DNA from 4 places in the Pseudomonas sp. HC1(2025) genome. Region 1 is predicted to be linked to each of the others. Evidence: predicted binding sites of a transcription regulator. Region 1 holds the regulator's gene; each other region holds the start of a gene.
The links. Region 1 encodes FliA, which starts transcription of late flagellar genes. Its sites were predicted from a motif close to CTAAAGTTTNNNNNNNNNNNGCCGNTAA; they were not measured.
Positions count from the first base shown of each region.

Region 1 (3,208 bases):
GCCGTTGACCGCGTCCAGGGCTTCGAGGATCACGTCCATCAATTCCGAATCAACGTGACGCTCACCCTTGCGCAGGATGTCGAACACGTTTTCGGCGATGTGGCAGCACTCCACCAGCTCATGGAGCTGGAGGAAGCCGGCGCCCCCTTTTACAGTGTGAAAACCGCGAAAAATTGCATTGAGCAGGTTCGCATCATCCGGTCGGCTTTCCAGCTCGACCAGTTGCTCGGACAACTGCTCTAGAATTTCGCCGGCCTCTACAAGGAAATCCTGAAGGATTTCTTCATCGGCGCCGAAGCTCATATTGCGTGCTCCTTAGAAGCCTAAACTGGACAGCAAATCGTCTACGTCATCTTGACCTGACATAACGTCTTCACGTTTATCGGCATGAATCTGCGGACCTTCACCCTTGGCGAGGTGTTTTTGTGGATCTTTTTCCGAGAGGATCGCTTCGCGGTCGTGTTCGATGCCGGCAAAACGGTCGACCTGACCGGCCATCAGCACCAGTTTGAGCAGGTTGCTTTCCACTTCGGTGACCAGCAGGGTCACGCGCTTGATCACCTGGCCGGTCAGGTCCTGGTAGTCCTGGGCCAGCAGGATGTCATTGAGGTTGCTGGAAACCGTGCGGTTTTCCTGCTCGCTGCGTGACAGGAAACCCTCGACCCGGCGCGCCAGCTCGCGAAATTCTTCAGCACCCACTTCGCGCCGCATGAAGCGACCCCAGTCAGCGCTCAACGCCTTGGCCTCATTGGCCATGCCGTTCACCAGGGGCGTGGCGTTTTCCACCAGGTCCATGGTGCGATTGGCTGCCGCCTCAGTCAGCCTGACCACATAGGACAGGCGTTCGGTGGCATCGGTGATCTGCGAGATTTCCTCGGCCTGGGGCATGTGCGGGTCGATCTGGAAATTGACGATCGCACTGTGCAACTCACGGGTGAGCTTGCCCACTTCCTGATACAGGCCGCGGTCGCGGGTCTGGTTGAGCTCATGGATCAACTGCACTGCGTCGCCGAACTGGCCTTTTTCCAGGCTTTCGACGAGTTGGTGAGCATGTTTTTTCAGGGTCGACTCAAAGTCGGCCTGCGATGATTCTTTATGCTCCATAGCTCCCCCGTGGCAGCATCAATGACCGATGCGTTCGAAGATTTTTTCAATCTTCTCTTTCAAGGCCAGTGCAGTGAATGGCTTGACCACGTAGCCGTTGACCCCGGCCTGGGCGGCTTCGATGATCTGTTCACGCTTGGCTTCAGCGGTCACCATCAGCACAGGCAGGCTGCGCAGCTTTTCATCAGCGCGCACGTGGCGCAGCAGATCGATACCGGTCATGCCAGGCATGTTCCAGTCGGTTACCAGAAAGTCGATGCTCCCGCTGTTGAGGATCGGAATCGCCGTAATGCCGTCATCCGCCTCGACCGTGTTAGTGAACCCAAGGTCACGCAACAGGTTTTTTATGATCCGCCGCATCGTTGAGAAGTCATCAACGATGAGGATTTTCATGTTCTTGTCCAATTCGACCTCCAAGCAGTCTTAAACGCGTCCAGCACCTGGGCGCGCCATATCATTCAACAGGCATTACACAAAAAGGACTGCTGGGGCACATCACGGGCCGCTCCCGCCGGGCTTGCGCCGTGGCGGTTATCGTTCGCACTGTCCCCACACTGCCTGTCAGCGCGCTCGCCACTCTCCCAAACGCCCCCGCAAGCGGGCCGCGCATTGGCTATGTAGCTGGCTGACCCGCGATTCGCTGACCCCCAGGACCTCACCGATTTCCTTGAGGTTCAGCTCTTCGTCGTAGTACAGCGCCAACACCAGCCGCTCACGTTCCGGCAGATTGGCAATCGCCTCTGCCAGGGCGCCCTGGAAGCGTTCATCTTCCAGGTCGCGTGAAGGCTCCTGGTGAGCGCTCGCGCCATCCTCGTGCAGCCCTTCATGTTCGCCGTCCTGCAGCAGGTCGTCGAAACTGAACAGGCGGCTGCCCAAGGTATCGTTCAAAATCCCGTAGTAATCGTCGAGACTCAATTGGAGTTCGGCCGCAACTTCGTGATCTTTAGCGTCTCGACCGGTTTTTGCTTCAATTGAGCGAATTGCGTCACTCACCATCCGGGTATTGCGGTGGACCGAACGCGGCGCCCAATCACCTTTACGCACTTCATCGAGCATCGCGCCACGGATACGGATACCCGCATACGTCTCGAAACTCGCACCCTTGCTCGCGTCGTACTTGGTCGACACTTCGAGCAGGCCGATCATCCCCGCCTGGATCAGGTCTTCGACCTGGACACTGGCGGGCAGGCGTGCCAGCAGGTGGTAGGCAATGCGCTTGACCAGGGGCGCATAGCGCTCGATCAATTCGCCCTGGCTGTCACGCGCTGATTTTTTGTAAAGGTTGTAGCCGCTGGCTGTCATAGCACCGGTCCCGCACTCGTCTGATGCACCAATCGCTCGACGAAAAACTCCAGATGCCCCCGGGGATTGGCGGGCAGTGGCCAGGTATCGACCTTCTGAGCAATTGCCTTGAACGCCAACGCGCATTTCGAACGAGGGAACGCTTCATAGACTGCACGCTGCTTTTGCACAGCCTTGCGCACACACTCGTCATAGGGAACTGCGCCGACGTATTGTAAGGCGACATCGAGGAAGCGATCCGTGACCTTGGTCAACTTGGCGAACAGGTTGCGCCCTTCTTGCGGGCTCTGGGCCATGTTGGCAAGCACGCGGAAGCGGTTCATGCCGTAGTCGCGGTTGAGCAGTTTGATCAGGGCGTAGGCGTCGGTGATCGAGGTGGGTTCGTCGCAGACCACCAGCAATACTTCTTGCGCGGCGCGCACGAAGCTGACCACGGACTCGCCGATCCCGGCGGCAGTGTCGATCACCAGCACGTCGAGGTTGTCGCCGATATCACTGAAGGCCTGGATCAGGCCGGCGTGCTGCGCCGGGCTCAGATGCACCATGCTCTGGGTGCCGGAGGCGGCCGGGACGATACGAATCCCCCCAGGCCCCTGCAACAGCACGTCGCGCAGCTCACAGCGGCCTTCAATGACATCGGCCAGGGTATGTTTGGGCGTCAGTCCCAGCAGAACGTCAACGTTCGCCAGGCCCAGGTCGGCATCCAGCAGCATGACGCGGCGGCCAAGCTCTGCCAGGGCCAGGGACAAATTCACTGACACGTTAGTTTTCCCGACGCCACCTTTGCCGCCGGTCACCGCGA
Region 1 is NZ_CP196017.1:4,124,210-4,127,417, forward strand. Features, by position in the region: gene ACSSVH_RS18240 (chemotaxis protein CheA) at 1-303, opposite strand, end outside; gene ACSSVH_RS18245 (protein phosphatase CheZ) at 316-1,104, opposite strand; gene ACSSVH_RS18250 (chemotaxis response regulator CheY) at 1,123-1,497, opposite strand; gene fliA (RNA polymerase sigma factor FliA) at 1,666-2,406, opposite strand; gene fleN (flagellar synthesis regulator FleN) at 2,403-3,208, opposite strand, start outside.

Region 2 (3,208 bases), 1.8 Mb from region 1:
TTGAGGTTCTAACTCAGGTCCGTTATCCGGATCGAGGACAGTGTATGGTGGGTAGTTTGACTGGGGCGGTCTCCTCCTAAAGAGTAACGGAGGAGTACGAAGGTGCGCTCAGACCGGTCGGAAATCGGTCGTAGAGTATAAAGGCAAAAGCGCGCTTGACTGCGAGACAGACACGTCGAGCAGGTACGAAAGTAGGTCTTAGTGATCCGGTGGTTCTGTATGGAAGGGCCATCGCTCAACGGATAAAAGGTACTCCGGGGATAACAGGCTGATACCGCCCAAGAGTTCATATCGACGGCGGTGTTTGGCACCTCGATGTCGGCTCATCACATCCTGGGGCTGAAGCCGGTCCCAAGGGTATGGCTGTTCGCCATTTAAAGTGGTACGCGAGCTGGGTTTAGAACGTCGTGAGACAGTTCGGTCCCTATCTGCCGTGGACGTTTGAGATTTGAGAGGGGCTGCTCCTAGTACGAGAGGACCGGAGTGGACGAACCTCTGGTGTTCCGGTTGTCACGCCAGTGGCATTGCCGGGTAGCTATGTTCGGAATAGATAACCGCTGAAAGCATCTAAGCGGGAAACTAGCCTCAAGATGAGATCTCACTGGAACCTTGAGTTCCCTGAAGGGCCGTCGAAGACTACGACGTTGATAGGTTGGGTGTGTAAGCGCTGTGAGGCGTTGAGCTAACCAATACTAATTGCCCGTGAGGCTTGACCATATAACACCCAAGCAATTTGTTTCTCGAAAGAGCATCAGATTGCGGTGTGTGAAGACGAAATGAACCGAAAGTTCGAATCTCACAAAACACCGAAAGCTGTCACATACCCAATTTGCTGAAGCGAGGCACTTGCCACGACTCAGTACCCGAATTTCTTGACGACCATAGAGCATTGGAACCACCTGATCCCATCCCGAACTCAGCAGTGAAACGATGCATCGCCGATGGTAGTGTGGGGTTTCCCCATGTGAGAGTAGGTCATCGTCAAGATTAAATTCCAAAACCCCTGTTTGCTAACGCAGACAGGGGTTTTGTTTATGTAGAAGTCCATGAATTTCACCGGACCGTTGCTAGCGCAACGCTCTGGTACACAGAATTTCTTGACGACCATAGAGCATTGGAACCACCTGATCCCATCCCGAACTCAGCAGTGAAACGATGCATCGCCGATGGTAGTGTGGGGTTTCCCCATGTGAGAGTAGGTCATCGTCAAGATTGAATTCCGAAACCCCCGTCTGCTAGCGCAGACGGGGGTTTTGTCGTTCTGGGGACCTAAGTGTCCAATCCTGACCGCCTGTCGGCTTCTTACATAAAAAGAAGATGTATCCCACAAATTCCTAAGATTTATCCAGCCTTGGCCGAAAGCCTGATGAGCCATGCGTGCACCGAAATAGAGCGGTCGTAGAGTCCGCCTATACCGTACATGGAACGTTGCATTCGGCACGCTCACCCCCTTTTGGCAAAAAGAAGTCGATGAAATGAATCTCAAGTTCAGTCATAAAATTCTGTTGGCCGCGTCAGGCGTCGTGGTTTTGGCCTTCGCGCTGTTTACGTTGTACAACGACTACCTGCAGCGCAATACCATCAGGCAAAACCTGGAGTCATCTATCCAGCAGTCGGGTGACCTGACTGCCAGCAGTGTGCAGAACTGGCTCAGTGGCCGGGTGCTGGTCCTGGAGAACCTTGCGCAGAACGTTGCTCACCAAGGCAGCAATGCCGACCTCCCCGGCCTGGTTGATCAACCGGCGTTCACCTCGAACTTCCAGTTCACCTACGTCGGTTCCACCAACGGTGTCTTCACCCAGCGTCCTGACGCGAAAATGCCTGATGGCTACGATCCGCGTCAGCGCCCTTGGTACAAGCAAGCGGTCGCTGCCGACAAACCCATGCTGACCCCGCCTTATATGGCCGCCGTCGGTGGTTTGATCGTCACCATCGCGATGCCGGTCAAGAAAAATGGTGAGCTGTTGGGTGTAGTGGGTGGCGACTTGAGCCTGCAAACCTTGGTGAAGATCATCAACTCGGTGGACTTCGGCGGGATTGGCCACGCGTTCCTGGTCAGCGGCGATGGGCAGGTGATTGTCAGTCCTGACCAAGAACAGGTAATGAAAAACCTCAAGGATATCTATCCGGGCAGCACCGTCCGTATTGAGAAGATCAACCAGGATGTGGTCCTCAATGGCCAGGACCGCATCCTGTCCTTCACCCCGATCAGCGGCTTGCCTGGTGCGGACTGGTACATAGGGCTGTCGATCGATAAAGACAAAGCCTACGCCCCCCTAAGTAAGTTCCGCACCTCCGCCTTGATCGCAATGTTCATTGCCGTCACTGCAATTGCCGTATTGCTGAGCCTGTTGATCCAGGTGCTGATGCGCCCGCTGACCACCATGGGTCGCGCCATGCAAGACATTGCCCAGGGCGAGGGCGACCTGACCCGCCGCCTGGTCGTGGAAAGCAAAGATGAATTCGGGGAGCTGGGTAGTGCGTTCAACCAGTTTGTCGAGCGTATCCATGCCTCGATCAGCGAAGTGTCCTCGGCGACCAGGCATGTACACGATCTTTCCCAGCGCGTGATGGCATCGTCCAACGCTTCGATCATCGGTTCTGACGAGCAGAGCGCCCGTACCAACAGCGTTGCCGCGGCCATTAACGAACTGGGTGCCGCCACCCAGGAAATCGCCCGTAACGCCGCTGACGCCTCGCAACACGCCAGTGGCGCCAGCGAGCAAGCCGATGACGGTCGCCAGGTCGTAGAGAAAACCATCCTGGCGATGTCCGAGTTGTCGCAGAAGATCAGCCTGTCCTGCACGCAGATCGAAACCTTGAATGCCAGTACCGACAACATTGGCCATATCCTCGATGTGATCAAAGGCATCTCCCAGCAAACCAACCTGCTGGCCCTCAACGCCGCTATTGAAGCCGCCCGTGCTGGTGAAGCCGGCCGTGGTTTTGCCGTGGTGGCTGACGAAGTGCGCAACCTGGCCCACCGTACCCAGGAGTCGGCAGAGGAGATCCACAAGATGATCACCTCGTTGCAGATCGGCTCACGCGAAGCCGTGACCACGATGAATGCCAGCCAGGTGTCCAGCGAAGAAAGCGTCGAGGTTGCCAACCAGGCCGGTGAACGCTTGATCAGCGTGACCCAGCGTATCGTCGAGATCGACGGCATGAACCAGTCGGTGGCCGCTGCCACCGAGGAGCAGACCGCTGT
Region 2 is NZ_CP196017.1:121,988-125,195, forward strand. Features, by position in the region: rRNA gene ACSSVH_RS00580 (23S ribosomal RNA) at 1-717, shown strand, start outside; rRNA gene rrf (5S ribosomal RNA) at 872-987, shown strand; rRNA gene rrf (5S ribosomal RNA) at 1,097-1,212, shown strand; gene ACSSVH_RS00595 (methyl-accepting chemotaxis protein) at 1,476-3,208, shown strand, end outside.
Region 2: the regulator FliA is predicted to act here: its motif matches at 1,335-1,362, upstream of ACSSVH_RS00595 (methyl-accepting chemotaxis protein).

Region 3 (3,208 bases), 1.5 Mb from region 1:
CGCCGGCCAGGGCTTCGGGGCTCAGGCGGGCCATCATCAGGGTGTCGGTCAGCACCATCAGCATGTGCGCCAGCTGTGAGGCAATCAACGGCCCTGACAACCGCAGAATGGCCCAGAGTTCGGTACGCGCCGGATGCTGCATGATCATCACGCTCAATATTTGCACAAAGGGTAGAAGGGTTGATTCTCGGCGCTCTCAGCGCTTTGTACAAAGGGATAAATGCGATCATTGGCATGATTAAAACTCATGCCAGGATGATTCTGGTAGGGTTTGCGGATCGTGCCGTCGGAGTTTTCCTCATGTCTCGTCGCCTTCCTCCGCTGTATGCCTTGCGTGCATTTGAAGCCGCCTCACGGCACAACTCCTTCACCCGTGCCGCCGAAGAACTGTCGATCACGCAAAGTGCGGTCAGCCGGCATATCCGCACCCTGGAGGAGCATTTCGCCTGTCGCCTGTTCCAGCGCAGCGGGCGCACCTTGCAGCTCACCGAATCGGCGCGCTTGCTGCTGCCGGGCGTGCGCGAGGGCTTCGCCGCCCTGGAGCGCGCCTGCCATACCTTGAATGCCGAAGATGACATCCTGCGCATGAAGGCCCCGTCGACCCTGACCATGCGTTGGTTGCTGGCACGCCTGAGTCGGTTCCGGCACTTGCAGCCGGGCAACGAGGTGCAGTTGACCAGTGCGTGGATGAGCATCGATGAGGTGGATTTCAACCAGGAGCCGTTCGACTGCGCGGTCCTACTGAGCGATGGGCACTTTCCCACAGATTGGGAGGCCAGTTACCTGTTCCCCGAACTGCTGATCCCGGTGGGCGCGCCGAACCTGCTCAACGATGGCCCCTGGGATGTGGAGCGCCTGGCCGGCGCTGAACTGCTGCACCCCACGCCGGACCGGCGTGATTGGCGCCGTTGGTTGCAACGCACCGGCCTGGCCTCTCGTGTCGCCATCAAGGGTGGGCAGGTGTTCGATACGCTGGAGTTGGGCATGATTGCCGCCGCTCGGGGCTATGGCGTGTCCATGGGGGATTTGCTGATGGTTGCCGAAGATGTGGCGCAGGGGCGCTTGAGCCTGCCCTGGCCTACTGCGGTGGCCAGCGGCGAAAGTTACTACCTGGTCTGGCCCAAGACCCGCCCCGGCGGCGAGCGCCTGCGCAGGCTCTCGGACTTCCTGCAAAGTGAGGTCCGGGCCATGACACTGCCGCCAGTGGAGCAGCTCGACTGAATCGATGCAGCGCGCACAGACAATGCGTTTGAGTGATACCCCTGTAATTTGCTCAAGTATTGATCCAGGCCGCCGAAGTAGGTGTGTCGGAGCCGCCATTAGTTGCGGCTCAGCGTGCCCCCAATCCAAGAAATTCGCCGATTAGCGCTATGAGATCAGGACGATCCGGGCCTCGGCCAGGAGCTGTCATGTCTCAACCCCGCGCCCGCATCGCTTCGCAGCTGGGCATTGCCTTGGCGGTCATATTGGCTGTCGTGATCAGCGCCAGCACCCTATTTGCCCTGCGCTCCCTGGATTCGGCCAACCTGCAAACCCGCGAAGAACACCTGGCCAGCGAAGCGCGCTTGCTCGCCGACCAACTCAATACCTTCCACAGCACCCTGCGCGAGAGCACCGAGCGTTTGAGCGGGTTGTTTGAGCAGCGCTTCGCCGCCGGGTTGCGCGTGGGTTCCGAGCAGAAAGTGAATGTGGCCGGGGTACAGACCCCGAGCCTGTACCTGGGCGAGCAGGTGTTGAACAACAACTTCGACGAGGTCGATGAGTTCAAGCAGATGTCCGGTGGCGTGGCTACGGTGTTCGTGCGCAGTGGCGAAGACTTTATCCGCATCAGCACCTCCCTGACCAAACAGGACGGCAACCGTGCGATCGGCACCGTGCTGGATCGCCAGGGCCCGGCCTACCAGCGCCTGCTTGCCGGGCAGAGCTACATTGGCCGTGCGGTGCTGTTCGAGCGCTCCTACATGACCCAATACAGCCCGGTGCGCGATGCCAGCGGCCAGGTGATTGCGGTGTTGTTTATCGGTTTTGACTACACCGATGCGCAGAACGCCCAGTTCGCCAACCTCAAGCGTTTTCGCATTGGCCAGACCGGCTCGCTGGCGCTGCTGGACGAGCAAAAGCACTGGCTGGTGCCGCCCGCTGGTGTGCAAGCCCCGGAGCAGGCGGTTGTGCCGATTCTGGAGCTGGCGCAAAAGCCCGGCCAGGGGCGTTTCTGGAGTGACCAGGGCGAGGACTTCTACAGCGTTGCGGTGCCGTTTGACGGCGGCCCGTGGTCGGTGGTGGCGAGCATGCCCAAGGCCGAGATCCGGGCGGTGACCTGGGCCGTGGGTATCCGCCTGGTAATCGGCAGCGTGCTGGCGATGCTGTTGGCCGTGGGCGCGGCGGTCTGGCTGCTGCGCAGCAAACTCCAGCCCCTGGGTGACCTGGTGCGCCAGGCCGAAGCCCTGGGCGCCGGTGATTTGAGTGCGCGGCTGAATGTGTCCAGCCATGACGAGATCGGTCAACTGGCGCGCAGTTTCAACCAGATGGGTGAAGCTCTGTCGACCATGGTCTCCCACATCCGCGAGGCGGCCGAAGAGGTCAACAGCCGCGCCCAGGCGCTGTCGGGCCTGTCGGGCGGGGCCTATGAGGGCATGGAGCAGCAGTCCGGCGAGATCACCAGCATGGCCGGCGCGGTGGAAGAGTTCAGCGCCACCTCGTTGAACATTGCCGACAACATGGGCAATACCGAGCGCCTGGCCCAGGAAAATGCCCAGCAGACCCGCATCGGTCGCAACTCGATGCAGGAGGCGTCGTCGTCCCTGGAACATATCGCCACGGCACTCAACAGCACGGCCACGGTGATCAATACCCTGGGCCAACGCTCCCAGGAAATCGGCGGCATCGTCGGTGTGATCACCTCGATTGCCGATCAGACCAACCTGCTGGCGCTCAACGCCGCCATCGAGGCGGCGCGGGCCGGGGAGCAGGGGCGTGGGTTTGCCGTGGTCGCCGATGAAGTGCGCAACCTAGCCTCACGCACCCGCCAGGCCACCGATGAAATTTCCGGAATGATCCAGAGCATCCAGCAGGAAACCGGCAACGCCATCAGCACCATGGAGCAGGGCAATGTGCTGATGCAGGAAGGCCTGTCGCGCAACGCCGACGTGGCCTCGGCCCTGGCGCGCATCGACGAACAAAGCCGTTCGGCGGGGCAGCAGTTCGCCGC
Region 3 is NZ_CP196017.1:5,663,293-5,666,500, reverse strand. Features, by position in the region: gene ACSSVH_RS25600 (NorM family multidrug efflux MATE transporter) at 1-148, opposite strand, end outside; gene ACSSVH_RS25595 (LysR substrate-binding domain-containing protein) at 301-1,221, shown strand; gene ACSSVH_RS25590 (methyl-accepting chemotaxis protein) at 1,410-3,208, shown strand, end outside.
Region 3: the regulator FliA is predicted to act here: its motif matches at 1,273-1,300, upstream of ACSSVH_RS25590 (methyl-accepting chemotaxis protein).

Region 4 (3,208 bases), 1.4 Mb from region 1:
TCGAGGCGTTGAGGCCGTTGAGGTTGCGCAGGGCCTGGCCGATGGCATTCAGGCTGGCGCCCGCCTGGCCGGCTTGTTCGATGGTCAGTTGCGAGGCCTGGTGGCTGTCGCTGATCACCTTGACTGCCGCTTCGGAATGCCCTTGCAGGCGTTCGATCATGCTCTGGATTTCGGCGGTGGACTTTTGCGTACGCTGGGCCAGCAGGCGCACCTCATCGGCAACCACGGCAAAACCACGGCCCTGTTCGCCAGCGCGGGCGGCTTCGATGGCGGCGTTGAGGGCCAGCAGGTTGGTCTGGTCGGCAATCGAGCGAATCACCTCCAGCACCCCGCCAATCTGCGTGCTTTCGGTGGACAGGGTGCGGATCACTTCCACCGCCTGGCTGATGGTGCCGGACAGCGCGTCGATCTGTTGCAGGCTGCCGTCGATATTGACCTGGCCCTGTTCGGCCTGGGTCTGGGCATCGCGCATTTCGCTGGCGGCGTGTTCGGCATTCTTGGCCACGTCCTGCACGCCGTAGGTCACTTCGTTAATAGCGGTGGCCACCAACTCCATCTGCTGGGACTGCTGCTGGCTGCGGTCATGGGCCTGGCTGGCGTTGCTGCCCAGTTCGGCGGACGACTGGCCCAGGGCATTGGCGCACACCTGCAACTGGCTGACCACCTGGCGCAGCTTGGCAGTGAAGGTGTTGAAGTGCCGCGACAGTTGCGTGACCTCGTCCTGGCCATGGGTGTCGAGGCTGCGGGTCAGGTCGCTTTCACCGCTGGCGATGTTGGCCATGGCATGCACCGCTTCTTGCAGCGGGCGCACGATGCTGCGGGCAATCAGCACCACCAGCAGGGCCATGATCAGCGCAATGCCCAGGCCGATCAGCGAGGCTTCCCACACCTGGCCACGGAACTGTGCCTGCACATCATCTACATAGACGCCGGAGCCGATGATCCAGCCCCAGGGTTCGAACAACTGGATATAAGAGGTCTTGGCCACGGGCTCAGCCGCGCCAGGTTTCGGCCAACGGTAATCGACCATGCCGGCGCCCTTGGCCTTGGCCAGGGTGACGAATTCGTTGAACACCGCAAAGCCGTCCGGATCACGGATGGCCGAGAGGTTCTGGCCGTCAAGCTTGGGGTTGGCCGGGTGCATGATCATCACCGGCGTCAGGTCATTGATCCAGAAATAGTCATCCTGGTCATAGCGCAGCCCACGCACCACGCTCAGGGCTTGCTTCTGCGCGGCTTCGCGGGTCAGTACGCCGGTGGTTTCGAGGCTGTGATAAAAATTCAGAATCCCGCTGGCGGTCTGTACCACATGCTGGGTCTGCTGGCTCTTGGCCTGGTAGAGGTCGTCGTGGATCTGCTTGAGCATCAGCAAACCCAGGGTCAGCAACATCAACACGGCGACTATCAGGATCATCCAGAGGCGCCGGCTGATCGACATATTGCGCAAACTATTCATAGTCTTGTCACTCCGCGTTCTTATAATTTTCGGTGCTGCGTTGATCAGCCAGTGATAACGCGAAGCGAAATCCGGGCTTGTCTGATAGGCTTTCGGCCCGGAATCAAAAAACCTGAGTGCTGCCTGATTTTTCACAGAATTTTTGCAGTTCAGCCTTGATCCTGCGCGCGGCCTTGCAGCGTGCTCATCGTTAGTGAACACCTAGAAAATATCAACGAGGCATGCCGTCGCATGACCTTTTGGGGGAATAATGGATCTTTGGACCGCCTTTCAGGCACTGATACTTGGCATTGTCGAAGGGCTGACGGAGTTCTTGCCGATCTCCAGTACCGGGCACCAGATTATCGTCGCCGATTTGCTCGACTTCGGTGGCGAACGCGCCATGGCGTTCAACATCATCATTCAACTGGGCGCCATCCTGGCGGTGGTCTGGGAGTTCCGGCGCAAGATCCTTGACGTGGTGACCGGCCTGCCGACCCAGCGCAACGCCCAGCGCTTTACCATCAACCTGCTGATCGCCTTCCTGCCGGCGGTGGTGCTGGGGGTGATTTTTGCCGACCTGATCCACGAATACCTGTTCAACCCGATCACCGTGGCCACTGCGCTGGTGATCGGTGGGGTGATCATGTTGTGGGCCGAGCGCCGCGAGCATGTCATCCATGCCGAAACCGTCGATGACATCACCTGGAAAGACGCCTTGAAAGTCGGCTTTGCCCAGTGCCTGGCGATGATTCCGGGCACGTCGCGTTCCGGTTCGACCATCATCGGCGGCCTGCTGTTCGGCCTGTCGCGCAAGACGGCGACCGAGTTCTCGTTCTTCCTGGCAATGCCAACCATGGTCGGCGCGGCGGTGTATTCGGGCTACAAGTACCGTGAGCTGTTCCAGCCTGCGGACCTGCCGGTGTTCGCCCTCGGCTTTGTGGTCTCGTTCATCTTCGCAATGATTGCGGTGCGCGGTCTGCTCAAGTTCATCGCCAGCCACAGCTACGCAGTGTTTGCCTGGTACCGCATTGCGTTCGGCTTGCTGATCCTGGCCACCTGGCAGTTCGGCTGGATTGACTGGGCGGCGGCCAAGGCGTGATGACCATCCAGCATCCGCGCTTCAAGGCCCTGGTGTTTGTGCTGTTGTGTGCCGTGCCGTTGTTTGGCGCGGCACTGCTGGCGTATCGCGGGGTGTCGCTGATCCCGCTGGCGGCCTATGGGCTGGTCAGTGTGGTGACGTTTTGCTTGTACTGGAGCGACAAGCGCAAGGCCCAGAGCGACAGCTGGCGCACCCCGGAAAAGATCCTGCACGCGATGGAGCTGGCCGGTGGTTGGCCCGGTGCGTTGGTCGCACAGCAGGTGTTTCGCCACAAGACGCGCAAGGTGTCGTATCAGGTGGTGTTCTGGTTGATCGTGGTGCTGCACCAGGTGTTCTGGATCGATCAGTTGTTTCTGGGTGGCACGCTGCTGGCGGTCTTCTAGCTGTGTGGGGCTTGGGAGCGAAGCTGCGCTCCCACAGGGGTATGTGCATGTCTCGATGATCAAGCTGTGTGCAAGACGACCTGGACTGGCTTACTCGTCCAGCCTCAGGCCGATCTGCGTACGCTTGGGCAGTTTGCTCACCACCAACTGGTGGGAGCGCTGCAGCAAACCGCGCAACTCCTCGCCGCCCAGCGGGTAGGGCAGTTGCATGATGATCCACTGCGCGCGTGCCAGGTACGGCGCCGGGTGGATGCCCGGGCGGTCCACGTGGCCGAGGAACAGCTCCTT
Region 4 is NZ_CP196017.1:2,687,692-2,690,899, forward strand. Features, by position in the region: gene ACSSVH_RS12250 (methyl-accepting chemotaxis protein) at 1-1,456, opposite strand, end outside; gene ACSSVH_RS12255 (undecaprenyl-diphosphate phosphatase) at 1,707-2,537, shown strand; gene ACSSVH_RS12260 (DUF1294 domain-containing protein) at 2,537-2,920, shown strand; gene ACSSVH_RS12265 (MmcQ/YjbR family DNA-binding protein) at 3,011-3,208, opposite strand, start outside.
Region 4: the regulator FliA is predicted to act here: its motif matches at 1,546-1,573, upstream of ACSSVH_RS12250 (methyl-accepting chemotaxis protein).